Regions from separate parts of the Undibacterium sp. GW821-FHT07F11 genome, predicted to be linked through region 1. Evidence: predicted binding sites of a transcription regulator. Region 1 holds the regulator's gene; each other region holds the start of a gene.

Region 1 (5,089 bases):
TGCGTATGATCAATACACCATTCAGCGTCGCCCGCTTATTGGGTCTGGCCTTTCTGAGCCTGGCCTGCGTTTCTGCCCATGCAGAAAAAGCCGACAGTAATAAAGAGACCATCATCGAAGCCGGTTACGGCGAGAGTGATGGCAAGACCAGTGTGCGCAGATTGTCCAAGGGTGTCTCTTTGGTACGTGGCACACTCAACGTCAAGGCAGAAAATGCCGTGGTTACTGAAGCGCCTAATGGTGACCAGTTCGTCGTCCTCACCGGTGGCAGCAACCGCAAGGTCACCTTCCGCCAGAAACGTGATGGCGGCCCGGACCTGTGGGTGGATGGTGAGGCTGACCGCGCTGAATACAATCAGAGTACAGAAATCGTCAAGTTCATTTCCAAGGCCAAGGTGCGCTACCTGGAAGGTAAACGGGTCACCCAGGAACAGGAAGGCGAATACCTGTCTTACGACAGCAAAAATGACTTTTTCATCGGCACCAATTCGACCAGTGGCCAGCATGTGGATGGCTCTGGCAGCCTGAAAATCATCTTGCAACCAAAACCAGAAAAACAGGCTAATTAAGATGACAGCACAGTCCAGCAGCACCTTGCTCGTCAAGGGCCTGCAAAAGCGCTATGGCGCGCGCCAGGTGGTGCGCGATGTTTCCCTGCTATTGAAAAGTGGCGAGGTGGTGGGTTTGCTGGGGCCGAATGGCGCAGGCAAGACCACCTCGTTTTACATGATCGTGGGCCTGGTGCCTTCCGACGCCGGGGATATCACGATTGATGACGTGAATATCTCGCAACTGCCTATCCATGAGCGTGCAGTACTGGGTCTGTCTTACCTGCCCCAGGAAGCTTCGGTATTCCGCAAACTGACGGTGGAAGACAATATCCGCGCCGTACTCGAATTGCAAAAAGACAGTGAAGGCAAATATCTCGGTGCCAAGAAAATTGAGCAAAGGCTCAATGCCCTGCTGGCAGATTTGCAGATAGAAAAGATACGTGAAAGCCAAGCACTATCACTCTCAGGTGGTGAACGCCGTCGTGTCGAAATTGCCCGCGCGCTGGCGACCAACCCACGCTTTGTTTTGCTGGATGAGCCCTTTGCTGGCGTTGACCCGATTGCCGTCATCGAAATTCAACGCATTGTGCGCTTCCTCAAGGAACGCGGCATCGGTGTGCTGATCACCGACCATAATGTGCGCGAGACCCTGGGCATCTGCGATCACGCCTATATCATCAACCAAGGTGCGGTACTTGCCAGTGGCAAGCCTGACGACATCATACAAAATGAATCTGTACGTCGCGTTTATCTCGGAGAACACTTCCGGATGTGACGGGAATCATCATGAAACAAAGCCTGCAACTACGTACCTCACAACATCTGGCCCTGACGCCGCAATTGCAGCAATCAATACGATTATTGCAGTTATCGACTCTGGAATTGCATCAGGAGCTGGAGACGCTGCTGACCGACAATCCCATGCTGGAGCGCGTCGATGACCCACTTGATCACGCCGTGCGCCTGCTGGCAGACGGTGCCATCAATACCAGCAGCACCTCTGCCGATGCTGGCATGGAAGCACCCGCAGCAAGAGACGACAGCGACAAGTCTGCAGAACCTGCGGCGGCTGATGCTGAAACCGTCATCAGCAATGACAGCACCACCTCCAGTGAAGAAGACTGGGGTTTTGATGACGTGCAGCATGGCAGCAAGTCTGGCGATGATGAAGATGGCCGCCCACAACTGGGCGCAGCCCATGTCACCCTGCGTGAACACCTGCTGGAACAGATGCGCCTGAACCTGCGCGAGCCGCGTGACCGAGCCCTGGTCGAGCTGATGATAGATGCGCTTGACAGCAACGGTTACCTGACTGAAACCTTGGATGAAATACATGCCAGTTTGCCACTGGAATTGTTCGTAGAACCAGAAGAACTGGCTTTTGCCCTGAACATGCTGCAGAGCTTTGACCCTGCCGGTGTTGGTGCGCGCAGCCCTTCAGAATGCCTGGCACTGCAAATCAGGCGCTTGCCCAAGATTGCTTTTGTCACGCGCAGGCTGGCGTTGCAAATTGTTGAAACGCAACTGAGTTTATTTGCGCAAAGAGATTTCACAAAACTCAAGAAAATACTCGACTGTGATGACGAAGATTTGCGCGATGCACAAACGGTCATCCGTATGTGCAAACCCAGACCCGGCATCGCTTTTGCTGCCGATGAATCTGACTATGTTGTACCAGACGTCATCGTCAGAAAATCCGGTAACGGCTGGCAAGTCATGCTGAATCAGGATGTCATGCCCAGGCTGCGGGTAAGCAGTATGTATGCCAACATCATGAAGCAAAATCGCGGCGAGGCAGGCATGGGTGCGCAACTACAGGAAGCACGCTGGCTCATCAAGAATATGCGGCAACGCTTCGAGACCATATTGCGCGTTGCACAAGCGATAGTCGAAAGGCAACGCAATTTTTTCACGCACGGTGCTGTTGCCATGCGCCCCCTTGTTTTGCGCGAAATTGCTGATACACTAGGATTACACGAGAGCACTATCTCACGTGTAACAACCCAAAAATACATGTTGACCCCACATGGCATGTTTGAGTTGAAGTACTTTTTCGGCAGCCATGTCGCGACGGAAACAGGGGGTGAAGCATCTTCCACCGCGATACGTGCACTCATCAAGCAGCTGATAGGAGCAGAAGACCAGAAAAGCCCACTCTCTGATAGCAAAATTGCAGACATGCTGGGTGAACAGGGCATGGTAATTGCCCGACGGACAGTTGCCAAATACCGTGAAGCCCTCAAAATCCCCCCAGTGAGTTTGCGTAAATCTTTGTAAGCAGTCCTTGTAATCACGGTTTGAATTGCTATATATGATTTAGCTCAAGGCAAATAAATGCCAGGAGCTTATCGTTACAGCAAGTAACATCACTATAGGAGCACAGTATGAATCTCACCATCAGTGGACACCACGTCGAAGTAACTCCTGCAATTCGTGAATATGTACATACCAAACTAGAACGTATCAGGCGGCATTTCGACCAGGTCATTGATATCGCCGTCATCCTGACGGTGGACAAGCTCCGGGAAAAGGAAAAACGACACAAAGCCGACATTAATTTGCATATCAGCGGTAAAGATATCCACGTTGAAAGTCTGGCGCATGATCTGTATGCAGCCATTGATGCACTGGTAGACAAACTGGATCGCCAGGTCATCAAGCATAAAGATAAAATGCAAGACCATCAGCACGACGCCATCAAGCACATACCTGATCCGGCATCGGCTTCATAAAGACCCCAGTCCTTACCCGAACAGGGTTGTGGACATCCAAAACAAGGACGCTAGAAGGCGTCCTTTTTGTTGGGTGATTGGTTTTGATTTAATGATTTACCTCAATCATTAATTGAATTGCCCTGCGACAATCCGTACACATAATAACCGTCATTCCAGCGTGCTTTTAGCTGGAATCCAGCGGCGTTCGTTATATGCCGTGGCTCTTGTTGCAAGTGGCACTTTGACTAAAACGTTTGCCCTCCGTGGATACAAGCCGGGTCTCGGCCCGGCAGCCGAAATACTTTCTTTGCGTCGCCAAAGAACGTATTCAAAGAAAGGCGACCCAGGCGTCGTCGCCCCCTGAAGGGGGTTCCCGTTTGTGCTGTACAAAAAATGGGAAGGCCCGAAACTCGCTTCGCTCAAACAGCGGTCCTTCTTAATCCATTTTCTGTACGGCACAAACGGCGTCGACACATGGGAACTGCTAACGTCAAAAACAACAGCAACGAGCATGCAGTCCTTACGCTATTTCCTCATAAGCATAGACACCCCGTGACGACCAAGCCTGACAAAGTTAAAATAGCAGCTTCATCCTCTACCCTGCATAGTCAACCATTATGAGCGAATTTGTCCTCACCTCCGTCAAGAACAATATAGGCTATATCACCCTGGACAGGCCCAAAGCGCTGAACTCGCTGTCTCTCGATATGGTAAGAGCGCTGACGACGACCTTGCTGGCCTGGCAGGATGATCAGAATGTGCGTGCGGTGTTTATCCATAGCAGCAGCGAGAAGGCATTTTGTGCTGGTGGTGATATCCGTTTCTTCTATGACGTTGGTACTGCCACACCCAGAGGTGACTCGGCCCTGCTGGAAGATTTTTTCACCGAGGAATATGCCTTAAATCATTTAATCCATTTCTACCCAAAACCCTATATCGCGCTGATGAATGGCGTGGTCATGGGTGGTGGCATGGGTATTGCGCAAGCAGGTGAAGACTGTCGTTTGCGCATCGTCACGGAGCGTACCAAGATGGCGATGCCGGAAGTGAATATTGGTCTTTTCCCTGATGTGGGCGGCGGTTATTTCCTGTCGCGTACTGATGGTGAAATTGGTACTTACCTGGGATTGACTGGTGAAATCATCACCGCTGCGGATGCCATTTATGCAGGGCTGGCGGATGTCTATATTCCCACAACTGAAATACCTGCACTGATGAATTTGCTCAGTGAAAGTACGGCCACAGACTTGCATCTGGTAATACGCGATTTTGCTGCGGCTTTTGCAGACCAGGCAAAACCGGACACCAGCAAACTGGCTGCACAACACGCCATCATCAACGACATTTTCGCAGGCGATAGCGTTACTGCGATCTGTGAAAAACTACAACAAGACAACAGCGACTTCGCCCAGCAGACCCTGGCCACCATGCAAAAGCGTTCACCACTACTGATGTCAGTCACACTGGAACAACTGCGCCGCAGTAAAGGTATGACAGTATCGGCCTGCCTGCGCATGGAAAGAAACATGGTACGCCATTGCTTCAAGCATGGTGAAGTGCTTGAGGGCGTGCGGGCCCTGGTGGTAGACAAAGACAATGCACCACGCTGGTCACCTGCGACATTGGCTGAAGTGACGACGGAACAAGTGACAGGATTCTTTGCTGAAGCCTGGCCTGCTCATGCGCATCCTTTGCGGTATTTGGAAGCTTGAGTTGAAAGACTGACTGATCAGAGTTTGATCAATCGTATATCTAAAAATTAGATCAAGGTCGTATTGACGTTGATTTTGACTTTGGGGTTGTTTTTGACTTTCTGCAGTTCCC
Region 2 (5,089 bases), on a different contig from region 1:
AGAAACAAGGGGATGCCTTGTTCCAGTTGTTGCTTGTTTGGCGGTGACCTGTGCGGACGAGCGGACACTTTGTCGCGACATCGTCGCTCTAACTCGGCCCGGTTGACGATTAAAAAATCATGCATCATGGAAAGCCTCGTTGGGTATCCCATGCCTGTCAATTGGCGATTTGCGGCAACGTTGCCAGCGTGGGGTTTTACGCCAAGACAGCCCGGCGCATTTTCTTACAATAGGCCATGCCCCCTACCGCGTCTGTGCGCTGTCGCACTTATATATGATTCAGTCCACTTAGGTTCGATAGCTTTGCGCATTCGCATGCATGGTAGTCGCAGCCAGCTAGCATTGAGAAAAAATGTCCCGATGACGATTCCCCGCAAAAATGACTTCTGGCCGTGCAAAGCAAAAAGCCCTTGATCATTTCTGATCAAGGGCTTGAATACTTGGTTGCGGGGGCAGGATTTGAACCTACGACCTTCGGGTTATGAGCCCGACGAGCTGCCAGACTGCTCCACCCCGCGTCTGAAGAATGAAACTATACATGATTTTGCTGCTTCGCGCAATTCTTTTATAGGATCAGGACTTTTGCCGCACTTTTGCGGACAGGTGTTACACTTTGCAGATTCGCCAATTTTGACTCTTTTTGCCCATGAAATTCTGTTCTGAATGCGCGTCCCCGGTGGTCTTGCAAATCCCTGTTGATGATACTCGCGAGCGTTTTGTTTGCCCGGCATGTGGCATTATCCATTATCAAAACCCGAAGATGGTGGTGGGCTCTATTCCTGTATGGGAAGAAGATGGTGTCACCAAGATCTTATTGTGCAAACGTGCAATAGAACCGCGCCTGGGTTTCTGGACCTTGCCTGCAGGTTTCATGGAAAATTATGAGACCACGGCGCAGGCAGCGCAACGTGAGACTGAAGAAGAAGCTGGTGCCAATATCAAGTTGCATGAGCTGTTCTCTATTTTGAACGTGCCGCATGTACATCAGGTGCATTTGTTTTACCGCGCTACCTTGCTGGATTTGAATTACGCGGCGGGTGTTGAGAGCCTGGAAGTAGCATTATTCACTGAAGAGCAAATCCCCTGGGATGATATCGCATTCCCCACCATAGGCCATACACTGAAGTTCTTCTTTAAAGACCTTGCAAAGGTCAAGGATGGCGGGCGCTTCCAGATGCATGAGCATGATATTTTCAAACCCATGCTGCATGATTGAAACGAAACTGGCCGGGCTTGCATCAAAAAATGGGCGACGTTTTTTATCGCCCATTTTTTTCGTCATTATTTGCGTCATCACCAACTGGTTTCGCGTTCGGCAGTCGATGAGATTTTGTGTATAGCCAAATCTGCACCTTCAAATTCTTCTTCAGGATCAAGGCGTATGCCTATGAGTTTTTTCAGGCTGGCGTAGATGATGTAGCCGCCGACAAAGGCAATTGCAACGCCCATAATGGTGCCCAGCAATTGCGACATGAAGCTGACGCCACCGAGGCCACCCAAAGACTTTAATCCAAAGACACCAGCAGCTATACCACCCCAGGCACCGCACAGACCATGCAGGGGCCAGACGCCCAGTACATCATCGACCTTCCATTTGTTTTGTGTCCAGGTGAACATCCAGACAAAGATGGCGCCAGCTATCCCACCAGTGACCAGTGCGCCCAGCGGATGCATGAGGTCAGAACCGGCACAAACTGCCACCAGGCCAGCCAGGGGGCCGTTGTAGACAAAGCCTGGGTCATTCTTGCCGAGGATAAAGGCTACCAGCGTGCCGCCAACCATGGCCATCAGCGAGTTCATGGCAACCAGGCCATTCATTTTGTCCAGAGTTTGCGCGCTCATGACATTGAAGCCAAACCAGCCCACTGTGAGTATCCAGGCACCCAACGCCAGGAAAGGGATACTCGATGGCGGGTGGGCTGCAATTGCACCATTCTTCATATAGCGGCCACGGCGTGCGCCCAGCAGCAATACGGCGGGCAAGGCTACCCAGCCGCCAAAAGCATGCACGACGACGGAACCGGCAAAATCATGAAACTCTTCAGAGAACATCACTTTCAGCCATGCCTGTATCCCAAAACGCTGGTTCCAGGCTATGCCTTCAAAGAAAGGGTACAAGACGCCGACCAGCAAGGCTGTGGCAATCAGTTGCGGATGAAATTTTGCCCGCTCGGCAATCCCGCCTGAGATAATGGCGGGAATGGCAGCGGCAAAGGTCAACAAGAAAAAGAACTTGACCATTTCAAAGCCGTTTTTGGCAACCAGCACCTCGGCACCGGAGTAGAACTGCACACCATAAGCAATGGTATAACCGACAAAAAAGTAGGCGATGGTGGATACGGCAAAATCAACCAGTATCTTGACGAGGGCATTGACCTGGTTTTTCTTGCGCACGGTGCCTAATTCTAAAAACGCAAAGCCAGCATGCATTGCTAGTATCATGATTGCGCCAAGCAAGATAAATAAAGCGTCAGTGCTGCTATTTTGTGCATTCATGCAAAATATCTCCCAATATGAGTGCAAATTTGTATCAAAGGTGCATTGATAAAGCAAAATACATTCCAATTTAGTGCAAATTGATAAGTGATTGATTTAATGCGATTTTTAGAAACTGATTATTTGATAAGCAAGTTTGATGCACTGAAATATGGCGTCTTTTTGGTGCAAGCTGTAATGGGGGTCGTGTGATCCCCTGGTTGGAAACGAATAGCCCCTTTCCCCATCCCAGCACTGCGCTGACAGAAAAAGATGGTGCGGCGGGTTTGCTGGCGGCAGGCGCAGACTTGTCGGCAGAGCGCCTGCTATATGCCTACAAGAATGGCATCTTCCCCTGGTTTTCTGATGGGCAACCTATCTTGTGGTGGTCTACCGACCCGCGCATGGTCTTGCAGGTGCAGAATTTCAAAATATCACTCAGCTTGAAGAAGCGGCTGCGCCAAATCAGCAAAGACCCACGCTGGGAAGTCCGCTTTGATACTGCCTTTGAAGATGTCATGCGCGCCTGCGCCGCGCCGCGCGGTGAAGAGCATGGCACCTGGATTTCTGAAGATATCGTCGCGGGCTATTGTGACTTGCACAAGTTGGGATATGCTCATTCGACCGAGGTATGGCTGGACGGTGAACTGGTGGGTGGCGCCTACGGCGTCTGCATAGGCCGGATGTTTTATGGTGAGTCGATGTTTGCCAGGGTCACGGATGCGTCAAAAATAGCCTTGGCACACCTGGTATTTTTCTTGCGTGAACATGGGGTGAAAATGTTAGACTGCCAGCAAGAGACGGCACATTTGGCATCTCTGGGCGCAAAAGCGATCAGCAGAACCGAGTTTTTGCGCTGGGTAGAACATGCCAGTGTCTTGCCAGCGATTAGCAATTGGACCATAGTCAACAAGATCAGCCCGTGACCCAGCTTAACGAACTCCCCTTCGCCAGCATACAGTTTTATGCGACAGCGCCCTACCCTTGCAGTTATCTGGAAGGCTTGCAGGCGCGTTCGCAAGTGGCCACGCCTGCGCATCTGATTAATGCAGATGCCTATTCGGAGCTGGTGAAGAGTGGTTTTCGCCGTAGCGGCATTTTCATTTACCGGCCGCATTGTGATAACTGCCAGGCTTGTACACCGGTGCGCGTGCGTGTCAATGAATTTGAAACCAACCGCAGCCAGCGCCGTGCCTGGAAGAAGCATGGCAATCTGCATGCCCGCGTCAGCAGTCTCAGTTATGTGCATGAGCACTATGAGCTGTATCAACGCTATCAGGGTGAACGTCACTCTGGTGGAGGCATGGACAATGACAGCCGTGACCAGTATGCGCAGTTCTTGCTGCAAAGCCGGGTGAATACCCGTTTGGTTGAGTTCAGGGATGATAAAGATGTCTTGCGCATGGTCAGTATCATTGATGTGCTGACGGATGGCTTGTCGTCGGTGTATACCTTTTATGACCCGGATGATGCAACTGCATCCTACGGTACTTACAATGTCTTGTGGCAGATAGAGCAAACACGCTTGTTAAAGCTACCTTATGTCTATCTGGGTTACTGGATCGCTGCCAGTCCCAAGATGGCTTACAAAACGAATTTCCGCCCCCTTGATGCCTTGATGCAGGGGCGCTGGCAGACTTTGCGGGAGCTGTGAGGCTCTTCCTGTCTGTCTCTCAAATTTTATTTTCAACTTTTCTTCCTCAGCTATTTACATGTCTGCAAAACTTCTTTACTCCCTGATCCGCCCTGCCCTGTTTGCCATGGATCCGGAAAATGCCCATCACCTGACCTTACCTGCTCTGCAACGTGCCAATAAACTAGGCCTGGGTGGATTGCTGGGCAATAAACCTGCAGAAGATGCGCGCACTGTCATGGGTGTGCGCTTTCCCAACCCAGTAGGCCTGGCCGCCGGTCTGGACAAAGATGGAGCTTATATTGATGGACTGGCTGCAATCGGTTTTGGCTCCATAGAAATTGGCACGGTCACGCCACGTGCGCAGGCTGGCAACCCCAAGCCACGCATGTTTCGCCTGCCACAGGCAGATGCGATCATCAACCGCATGGGCTTTAATAATGGCGGCGTTGATGCCTTTGTGAAAAATGTGCAGGCATCACGCTTTTATCAGGACAAACAAGGCGTGCTTGGCCTCAACATCGGCAAGAATGCCGATACGCCTATAGAACGTGCTGCCGAAGACTACCTGCACTGCCTGGCCAAGGTTTATCCTTATGCCAGCTATGTGACGGTGAATATTTCTTCCCCCAATACCAAGAACCTGCGCCAGTTGCAGGGGGCGACTGAGCTGGATGCCTTGTTGTCGCAACTGAAGGAAGCACAGCAAAAACTGGCTGATGAGCATAAGCGTTATGTACCTGTTGCACTGAAGATTGCGCCTGATATTGATGCAGAACAGATCAAGACGATAGGCGAAGCCCTGCTGCGTCACAAGATAGATGGCGTCATTGCCACCAATACCACCATCACCCGCGACGCCGTACAGGGCTTGCCACATGCAGAAGAAACTGGCGGCCTGTCTGGCAAACCCGTGTTTGAATTATCCAACCGCGTGATCCGTGCCTTGAAGGCAGAACTGGGTAATGAGTTACCCATCAT
Region 3 (5,089 bases), on a different contig from region 1:
AGCCATGCCGTACCTATCGCCAGTCTGACACCGGTCAACATGTATGGCAGCACTGAGGGTAATAAGATGCGCGTAATGATTTTCCATTCGGATAAATTAAGCACACGTGCGACATTCATATAATCTTGCGGCACACGCTGCACACCGATCGCGGTATTGATGATCATGGGCCAGATCGAACAGATAAAGATAGACCAGATTGCCGCCGGATGAGCCGACTTGAACACCAGCAAACCTATGGGCAGCCAGGCCAGCGGTGAGACTGGTTTCAAGAGACTGATGATGGGATTGAACATGCCGGATAAAAACTTGAAACGGCCTATCAGAAACCCCAGCGGTATGCCCACGGCTGCGGCCAGGCCAAAGCCGACCGCCACGCGTTTCAGCGAAGCATAAATATTCCAGCCTATGCCCTGGTCGTTTGGTCCCTTTTGGTAAAAGGGGTCAGAGAATACCTTGATGGCTTCCTGCAAAGTCACCCATGGTGAAGGGAAAGTCGTGTTCCTCACAGCGATGATTTCCCAAATCAGTATCAGCATGCCTATGCCAAATAAAGGCGGCAACACACTCAAAAAAAAGGGCCGGAACGAGCGTGGCTTTTTTTCTGCTCTGGGTTTTATTTTCTTAGCCACGTTAACTTCCGTCACTGTTGTTGCTGCGCTGGCTGCAGTGTCTTCCGCGTCTGCTGCAGGCATTGCACCATGTACCAAGGTATTCATAGCGACTCCTCAAGCCTTGATTTTGAAAGAAGCTGCATAGGCAGCCGGGTTCTTGCCATCCCAGACGGTACCGTCCATGAGCTTGCTGCTGCGCATGACATCCTTGGGAACGGATACCTTGGCCATGGTCGCTGCATCCTTATACACATCGATACGGTTGACAGCTTTCGCCACTGCCAGATAATCAGGATCAGCCTTGAGCAAACCCCAGCGTTTATGCTGGGTCAGGAACCACATGCCATCTGACAAATAGGGAAAATTCACCGCACCGTCGTTAAAAAATTTCATGTAGTTAGGATCGTCCCAGGTCTTGCCCAGTCCATTTTGATAGCGCCCCAGAATGCGCTGATTGATGACATCGACCGAGGTATTGACATAGGACTTGTCGGCGATGGTTTCTGCCATCTTGGTCTTGTTGGACAAGGATGCATCTATCCAGCGGCTGGCATCGAGGATCGCGGCGACAACGGCACGCGCAGTGTTGGGATATTTCTGTACGAATTCAGAAGTGGTACCCAATACTTTTTCCGGATGATCTTTCCAGATGTCTTGTGTAGTCGCTGCCGTGATGCCTATGCCATCAGCAATTGCACGGTGGTTCCAGGGTTCGCCTACGCAATAACCATCCATATTACCGACCCGCATGTTCGCCACCATTTGTGGCGGCGGTACGGTAATGACCTTGGCGTCTTTCATTGGATTAATGCCATGCGCAGCCAGCCAATAGTAAAGCCACATGGCGTGGGTGCCTGTAGGGAATGTCTGGGCGAAAGTATATTCACGCTTGTCGCTTTGCATCAGCTTGGCCAAACCGGCACCATCTACTGCACCCTTCTCTGCCAGTTTTTTTGAGAGCGTAATTGCCTGACCGTTATTATTCAGCGTCATCAACACGGCCATATCTTTTTTATTGCCGCCTACACCCAGTTGCACGCCATAGATCAGGCCATACAGTACGTGAGCAGCATCCAGTTCACCATTGACCAGTTTGTCACGCACACTGGCCCACGAAGATTCTTTGGTCGGGATGATTTTGATACCATATTTTTTGTCAAAACCCAGCACCGACGCCATCACCACCGAAGCACAATCGGTGAGAGGGATAAAGCCGATATGCACTTCTTCTTTTTCCGGTTTGTCTGATCCTGCAGCCCATACTCCGCCTGTACTCAAGCCCATGATACCTGCCCCACTTGCCAGTGCAGCAGTTTGCAAGAAACTGCGACGTTTGAAATTCGGTTCATTTTCTTCCTGCGTCTTGATGAGGTTGATAGAAGTTTCCTGATTCGACATGTCTGCACTCCAGCTAAAGTAATTTCTATAATGAAAAAAGGTGTCGTCCCATTACGGATAAACCGTATGGAAAGACACCTTTGTCTTGTGAGGTGACCGCCGTTAGTCAAGCTCACTTGTTTTCTTAAGTACCAGCTTTGGCACTTTCTTTTGATACAGCAATTGCCGTGCCAGCTCAAACACAAGGACTTATATCCTCAGACCAGCCCTGTGAAACAAAACTCCCTTAAAAATCCACATCTGATTCGCACCTAAATGACGCAACGCACCATTTTCACGCACAAATCTGGACTTACCCCCCAAGTAAATCAGCTACATCCAGCATGCGCTGCGCCAGATCAACCAGCTTGAGGTTTTTTTCCATTGCTTGCTTGCGCATTTTTTGATAAGCCTCGTTTTCCGACAGATGATGACGTTCCATCAACAAACCCTTGGCCCGCTCTATGGTTTTGCGCTCATGCAACTTGGCTTTGGTATCAGATAATTCACTGCGCAGTTTTTGATCTGCATTGAAGCGTGCCATCGCAACATCAAGCACAGGCTTGATGCGCTCGGACTGCAAACCAGCAACGACATAAGCAGAAACACCGGCTTCCATTGCTGCAGCCATATTCGACTGATTGCCATCTTCAGTGAACAAGACGATGGGACGTGGTGCATCGCGGGTCAGCATGACCATGTGTTCAAGCACATCGCGTGAATCAGATTCGGCGTCAATGATGATCATATCGGGCTGCAACTGGGCGATGCGTTCACTCATATAAATATCGCCAGGAATAACGGCGATGATGTTATAACCCGCTTGCAGCAAGCCTATGCGCAAGGCGCGTGAACGCGCCAGTTGCGCCTGAGCATGCTCTTGCAACTCGTCTTCGCGCTGGATAACCGTATTCACCACCACGATCCGCAGACTGGGTGATGCCGGTGTTATCGCTTCGTCAGTATTTGCTTTGCCGCGCATTGATGGCCCATGCCAGATATAATTACGTATAAAAATCTTAGAACCTGCTTACGATCTTACTGCGCGAGCGTGATCGGGGCTCATGTGCTGCTCAAAATGCTCATGTACTAGAGTACATTCCGCTTTTTGTGCTGCTCTTCTCCCCGCTGACGCACGCTCGCTACAGATCGTAAACAGGTTCTTAGCAAGAATCGCACCAATCCCTGATCTGGCATGAAAGCATGCCAATAGCTTGCCTTCTTGCCATGCATATGTAATTGGCTCGTATTTCCCTTATTTAGAAACAGACATGATAGTTCTCGGCGTTGAATCCTCCTGTGACGAAACCGGCCTTGCCCTGTATGACACAGAGCGTGGCCTGCTTGCCCATGCACTGCATTCGCAAATCGCCATGCATCAGGAATATGGTGGCGTCGTGCCGGAACTGGCTTCACGCGATCACATACGTCGTGCCCTACCCTTGCTGACCGAGGTGCTGAATAAGTCAGATGTAGACAAACAAGCCATAGATGCCATCGCTTACACCCAGGGACCAGGCCTGGCCGGCGCCCTGCTGGTCGGCGCTTCGGTTGCCTGCGGCCTGGGTATGGCGCTGGATAAGCCTGTGCTGGGCGTCCATCATCTGGAAGGCCATCTGCTTTCCCCCTTATTGGCCAGCCAACCGCCTGAGTTCCCTTTCATTGCCCTGCTGGTATCTGGCGGACATACGCAGTTGATGCGTGTTGATGGCGTGGGCCGTTATCAGCTGTTGGGGGAAACCCTGGACGATGCAGCCGGTGAAGCTTTTGACAAGTCAGCCAAATTGCTGGGACTGTCTTACCCTGGTGGCCCGGCGATTTCGCGCATGGCAGAATTTGGTGACCCTGCGGCTTATCAATTCCCGCGCCCCATGCTGCATTCAAAAGACTTGAACTTCAGTTTCTCTGGTTTGAAGACAGCAGTACTGACGGTCGTCAAAAATCACCCTGCAAATATCTGTGAACAGGATAAAGCCAATATTGCACGCGGCTTTGTTGATGCCATCGTTGCCGTTCTGACGGCCAAATGCACGACTGCGATGAAGGAAAGTGGTTTGAAGCGTCTGGTCATCGCTGGCGGTGTCGGTGCCAACCTGCAGTTGCGCGCATCATTGAATGCAGCGGCTGCAAAGAAACGCTTCCAGGTGTATTACCCTGAGCTGGAGTTCTGTACCGACAATGGCGCGATGATCGCCTTTGCCGGCGCCATGCGCCTGAAAAACAATCCCGGACTGGCGACGCGGGATTATGGTTTTAATGTCAGGCCGCGTTGGCCCTTGCAGGAATTGCTTGCTGCCTGATTTTATCTAATGCAGGGCACAGCTATTTATAGATGCCACAGCCAACGATAACGTTCTCGAATTTCTCCACATACATGGATTTAGGCTCGATCTGCTTGCTGGTAGGATTAACAAATTTATAATCCTGCCAGGCCTTACCCTTGGCTTTTACTAACTCTATACGCTCGCGTATAAAGAATTTACCATCCACGTCGGTCAGGTCCATCATCTCTTTGCCGACCATCTTGGGATTCAGGTGGGCGAGATTTTTGCCATTCATGTCATACACGACTACGTACAAGTCGCGGTCCTGATACTGGCCATCGCGCTTATTGATTTCATTGATGGTCGCATCAACGCCATGCTTTTTCATGGAATCTATGGCTTTTTGCACCATGGCTTTGGCTTCATTGGCACTGCCATGGTCCGCCGCAAAGGCTGAAAAGCTCAACAGGCCCAGAGCTAGAAACCCCGCTATCCAAAATTTCACAAATCGCGTCAGCATAAGCAAACCCCTCATTGATGAATAAAAAGGCATGGAGCTTTTTAAGCATAAATGAGGGGTAGCGAATAATCTAGATGTATTTGCAATATTTAAGATTTATTTTTTTTGTCCTGTTTCTTATCTTCTTTCTTGTCTTCTTTCACTGCCGTCTTCTTGCTACCCAGGCGGCTTTCCTTGCCAGCGATCAGGTTCGCGATGTTCTGGCTATGGCGATATACCAGCAAGGCACTCATAATGGCGATAGACAGCATTTTGACGTCAGGGCCGAACAGCAGGCCGTAGTAAAAAGGCGCAAAAATCGCCGCGACCAGAGC
Region 4 (5,089 bases), on a different contig from region 1:
ATGACGGTATCCCAGTCACTGCGCTGACGCGTCTCTTCACGCATTAGCGGATCACGCATTTCAGGATAAAGAGCCCTGACTTGCTGCTGTATTCTTGCATCTGCAGACAGATGCAAGGTACTGCCTTTGCTGCACAGACGGCCAAAATTGGCTGGGTGCTCAGCATCACCGCGCACACCCAGCACTTGTTTGCCATCGCTTTCTATCACTACACCGCAACCAACGCCGCAATAACAACAGGTAGATTTGGTTTCAGTCATACATGCCTTTAAGTGCTCGCTGCATCACCATAGTATGTGATGCAGCGCATTTTTTCTAAGAACCTGTTTACGATATGTAGCGAGCGCGCGTCAGCGGGAGTGAGGAGCAGCGCAAAAAGCGGAATGTACTCTAGTACATGAGCATTTTGAGCAGCACATGAACCCCCGATCACGCTCGCGCTTAAGATCGTGAACAGGTTCTAAGCCTCTATTGCAAGTGTACGCAATTCATTCGCATCCAGATATACCTGATCTGCATCCACTTTCAAGCTGAATTTTTGCGTGCATCCTTCATCGGGCGCAATTGCACAGCCAGAAGCCAATTCGATATTCCAGTTATGCAAGGGGCAGGCCACTCTTTCACCAAAGACTATACCTTGTGACAATGGGCCGCCTTTATGCGGACACTTGTCCAGCAAAGCAAAGACCTTGTTTTCTGTATTCCTGAAAATAGCCACATCCGGTTTGGCGGCACGCGCAACCACGCGTGCGCCCAGTACGGGAATATCTTCAACACGACAAATAACTTGCCATTCATGACTCATGTTTTTTCCTCTCAAAAAATGGCGTTATGCTGGCAAGCGTTCAAACTGACGCGTATCGACCTGGGCTTTTTCTGGTTCATGCCACGGATCAGATTCACCTTCCAGTGCAAACAGCAAACGTTGATACAGGTCTTTGCGGCGCTCGTGGTCTTCCAATATGATTTTCTTCACATAATCCAAACCGACGCGGGCCAGGTAATGTACGGTGCGCTCCAGGTACCAACCTTCTTCACGGTACAGTTGCAAGAAGGCGCCGGTATACTCCATGACTTCTTCATGGGTTTTCAGTTTGACCAGGAATTGTGCGACTTCGGTTTTGATACCGCCATTGCCGCCTACATAAATTTCCCAACCTGAATCAACACCAATGACACCAACGTCCTTGATACCTGCCTCGGCACAATTACGCGGACAGCCGGATACCGCCAACTTGACCTTATGCGGTGAATACATGCGTGCCAGTTCGCGTTCCAGCTGTTGTCCCATGAGGGTAGAGTTTTGCGTACCAAAACGGCACCATTCACTGCCCACACAAGTTTTCACGGTACGCAAACCCTTGGCATAAGCCAGACCGGATGGCATGCCCAGGTCTTGCCACACGGCGCGCAAGTCTTCTTTTTTTACACCCAACAAATCAATACGCTGACCACCGGTGACCTTGACTGTCGGTATCTTGAATTTATCGACGACATCAGCAATCCTGCGCAATTCACTGGCATTGGTTTCACCGCCCCACATACGCGGGATAACAGAGTAAGTACCATCCTTCTGGATATTCGCATGCGAGCGCTCGTTGATGAAGCGTGATTGCGGATCATCCTTGGCTTCACGTGGCCAGGTAGAAATCAGATAATAATTAATGGCCGGACGACAGCTGGAGCAACCATTAGGTGTGCGCCATTCCATGAATTCCTGCACGCCGGAGACCGTCAACAGCTTGTTGGCCTTGATGGCATCACGCACTTGCTGATGGCTATGATCAGTACACGCGCACATGGGCTTGACTTTAGACGCCGTCGAATAATCACCACCGGCAGTAAACATGATGATCTGTTCTACCAGCCCAGTACAGGAACCACAGGACGCCGATGCCTTGGTATGCTTGCGCACATCGTCGAGTGTGAACAGACCTTTTTCCTTGATGGCCTTGACGATGGTGCCTTTGCAGACACCGTTACAGCCGCAGACCTCGGCCTCGTCTGGCATGGCGGCAGCCTTGGTATGACCTTCGTGGCCAACGTCGCCGGTATTTGATTCACCAAACATCAATGAGTCACGGATTTCGGAAATATTCTTGCCTTCGCGCAGCAGTTTGAAATACCAGCTGCCATCGACGGTATCACCATACAGACAGGCACCGATGAGCTTGTCGTCTTTCACCACCAGCTTTTTATAAACACCACCTATAGGGTCAGACAAAATGATTTCTTCAGTGTCTTTGCCACCCATGAATTCACCGGCAGAAAACAGATCGATGCCTGTCACTTTCAGTTTGGTGGATGTGACTGAACCCTGGTAACGGCCAATCCCAAAATTCGCCAGGTGATTGGCGCAGACCTTGGCCATTTCAAACAAAGGGGCAACCAGGCCATATACCGTGCCGCGATGATTAACGCATTCACCAACAGAGTAAATGCGCGGGTCATAAGTCTGCATGGTGTCATTGACGATGATGCCGCGATTGCAATACAAGCCTGCAGACTCTGCCAACGCCGTATTGGGGCGTATGCCAACTGCCATGACGATCAATTGTGCAGGGATTTCCAGGCCATCGGTAAAGCGTATGGATTTGACATGACCAGCATCATCACCAATGATGGCTTCGGTATTTTTTTCCAGCAGGAAGTTCAGGCCACGGTCTTCCAGCGATTTTTGCAGCATCTTGCCAGCGACGGGATCAAGCTGACGCTCCATGAGCCAGCCAGGCAGATGCACCACAGAGACACTCATGCCGCGCATTTTCAAACCATTTGCCGCTTCCAGACCCAGCAGGCCACCGCCGATGACGACAGCGTGCGTATGCTTTTCTGCCGCCTCTATCATGGTATTGGTGTCGTAAATATCGCGGTAGGCAATCACGCCCTTGAGGTCTTTGCCAGGCACGGGCAGCATGAAAGGTGTGGAACCTGTCGCGAGCAACAGACGGTCGTATTCAGTCTGGGTGCCATCTTCGGCTATCACCAGGCGACGTGCCCTGTCTATCTTGACGATTTTTTTGCCCAGGTGCAGAGTGATATTGTTTTCTTCATACCAATCCACATCATTGAGCATGATGTCTTTGATGGTTTGCTCACCTGCCAATACAGGTGATAGCAGGATGCGGTTGTAATTGGCATAAGGTTCTGCACCAAATACGGTAATGTCATACAGGTCGGGGGCGATCTTGATTAATTCTTCCAGGGTACGCACACCTGCCATACCATTCCCTACCATCACTAGCTTAAGTTTCTTCATGGCTGCTCCTTTGCTTGTCTCCCCAGACACTAAGCAAGAGCAATGCCAGTTCATTTTTATCAGAGGGAAAGGCAGAATGTTTTTATAAGCCTGCACCAATTTAACTGCGCATTAATACGGTTTTCACCAAGAAAAACTGAGAATTCCTCTGTTGGCAGCAAGAGCAATGCCACTTATTGAAGCATGCGCCCAAAATCCTCACTGCACTCATACAAAACCAAGCCATTCTGGTGCATTGCACCATTTAATTCAGATGACGCACGATTTTCGCGCAGTAAGTTTTGTTTTTAATCATAAAGCAGAGCAAAGGCATGCACATTTTGATGGCACGTCCCTTGCAAGTGGCATGCGTGTTCACTATTGGAGCGACCATGCAAAAAACATCATTCTGGAAAGCCGGGCACACACCCACCCTATTGGCATCTTTCTTTTATTTTGACCTGAGTTTCATGGTCTGGGTATTGTTGGGGCCACTCGCCATCCAGATTTCCAAAGACCTGGGTCTGACAGCGGCACAAAAAGGCTTGATCGTCGCTACGCCATTATTAGCTGGCGCTCTATTGCGCATCGTGATGGGTGTATTGGTAGATCATTTAAAACCCAAGAAAGCCGGTTTGATAGGGCAAATCGTCGTACTGATAGGCTTATGCTGGGCATGGCTGGGTAATTTGCATACGTATGAACAACTACTGTTCCTCGGCGTGATCCTTGGTGTCGCTGGCTCTGCCTTTGCCGTGGCATTACCGCTGGCATCACGCTGGTATCCTCCTGAACACCAGGGCACTGCTCTGGGGATAGCGGGTGCAGGTAATTCTGGCACCGCCTTTGCTGCCCTGTTTGCACCAGCATTGGCAATCGCCTTTGGCTGGCAAAATGTGTTTGGCCTGGCGCTGATCCCCTTATTTATAGCACTGGCTGTTTATCTGATTTTCGCCAAGGATGCACCGGGAGACGCACCAAGCAAATCCCTGACTGAATATCTGGCCGTCTTGAAAGACAAAGACGCCTGGTGGTTCATGTTCTTTTACAGCGTTACCTTTGGTGGTTTTTCTGGCCTGGCATCCTCTTTGACAATTTATTTCAATACGCAATATGGTTTAACGCCAGTGACGGCTGGTTATTTCACTGCCGCCTGCGTCTTTGCCGGTTCGCTGGTGCGTCCCATGGGTGGCCGTATTGCCGACCGCATCGGCGGTATCAAAACCCTGTCTGTCATGTACAGCATCGCTTCTGCCTTCCTGTTCATTGCCGCCATAGGTTTGCAATCGGCTACTGCTGCGGTATGTGTATTTGTGGTTGCCATGCTGGCACTGGGTACAGGTAATGGTGCGGTATTTCAACTGGTGCCGCAGCGCTTCCGTAAAGAGATGGGTGTCATGACTGGCCTGGTCGGCATGGCCGGTGGCATAGGTGGTTTTTATCTGGCTGCCAGTATGGGTTATTCACGTCAGATCACTGGTAGCTATCAAATAGGCTTGTCAATTTTCGCCAGCCTCGCCATCGTCGCCTTGCTGGGTTTATCATTGGTCAAGAAACGCTGGCGCACTACCTGGGGTTCCGCCGCCATGACTACAGCAAAAATTTAATCGATCGCATATGCCACTGACTGTCAGCACAGGACATCACAGCGTCGCCGGCTTACGCCCGCGCAATGAAGACTTTGTCGGCATGGTCACGCCGGGCGAACCCGAGCTATCCTGCAAGGGCATGGTACTGGCCGTAGCCGATGGGGTCTCCGGCAATGAAGGCGGACGTGAAGCGGCTGAATATGTAGTGCGTGGCTTGCTCACCGATTACTATGCCACGCCCGATACCTGGGAAGTGACAACA

Evidence for each region. Region 1 encodes sigma-54, which starts transcription at its own class of promoters, with help from an activator protein. Its sites were predicted from a motif close to TGGCANGNAANCTGCTTT; they were not measured.
Region 2: the regulator sigma-54 is predicted to act here: its motif matches at 2,547-2,564, upstream of AC07OI_RS05310 (ammonium transporter).
Region 3: the regulator sigma-54 is predicted to act here: its motif matches at 2,168-2,185, upstream of AC07OI_RS20870 (CmpA/NrtA family ABC transporter substrate-binding protein).
Region 4: the regulator sigma-54 is predicted to act here: its motif matches at 3,584-3,601, upstream of AC07OI_RS20220 (nitrate/nitrite transporter).

What each region holds. Positions count from the first base shown of each region.
Region 1 is NZ_JBWKQH010000012.1:52,994-58,082, reverse strand. It holds gene lptA (lipopolysaccharide transport periplasmic protein LptA) at 1-569, shown strand, start outside; gene lptB (LPS export ABC transporter ATP-binding protein) at 571-1,326, shown strand; gene AC07OI_RS26250 (RNA polymerase factor sigma-54) at 1,338-2,828, shown strand; gene hpf (ribosome hibernation-promoting factor, HPF/YfiA family) at 2,936-3,283, shown strand; gene AC07OI_RS26240 (enoyl-CoA hydratase/isomerase family protein) at 3,883-4,977, shown strand.
Region 2 is NZ_JBWKQH010000002.1:344,862-349,950, forward strand. It holds gene AC07OI_RS05295 (sensor histidine kinase) at 1-128, opposite strand, end outside; tRNA gene AC07OI_RS05300 (tRNA-Met) at 442-518, opposite strand; gene AC07OI_RS05305 (NUDIX hydrolase) at 647-1,216, shown strand; gene AC07OI_RS05310 (ammonium transporter) at 1,294-2,496, opposite strand; gene aat (leucyl/phenylalanyl-tRNA--protein transferase) at 2,685-3,401, shown strand; gene AC07OI_RS05320 (arginyltransferase) at 3,398-4,129, shown strand; gene AC07OI_RS05325 (quinone-dependent dihydroorotate dehydrogenase) at 4,188-5,089, shown strand, end outside.
Region 3 is NZ_JBWKQH010000008.1:285,773-290,861, forward strand. It holds gene ntrB (nitrate ABC transporter permease) at 1-719, opposite strand, end outside; gene AC07OI_RS20870 (CmpA/NrtA family ABC transporter substrate-binding protein) at 729-1,898, opposite strand; gene AC07OI_RS20875 (ANTAR domain-containing response regulator) at 2,305-2,973, opposite strand; gene tsaD (tRNA (adenosine(37)-N6)-threonylcarbamoyltransferase complex transferase subunit TsaD) at 3,263-4,291, shown strand; gene AC07OI_RS20885 (cache domain-containing protein) at 4,314-4,775, opposite strand; gene plsY (glycerol-3-phosphate 1-O-acyltransferase PlsY) at 4,865-5,089, opposite strand, start outside.
Region 4 is NZ_JBWKQH010000008.1:117,441-122,529, forward strand. It holds gene AC07OI_RS20205 (nitrate reductase) at 1-260, opposite strand, end outside; gene nirD (nitrite reductase small subunit NirD) at 461-805, opposite strand; gene nirB (nitrite reductase large subunit NirB) at 830-3,259, opposite strand; gene AC07OI_RS20220 (nitrate/nitrite transporter) at 3,631-4,845, shown strand; gene AC07OI_RS20225 (bifunctional protein-serine/threonine kinase/phosphatase) at 4,856-5,089, shown strand, end outside.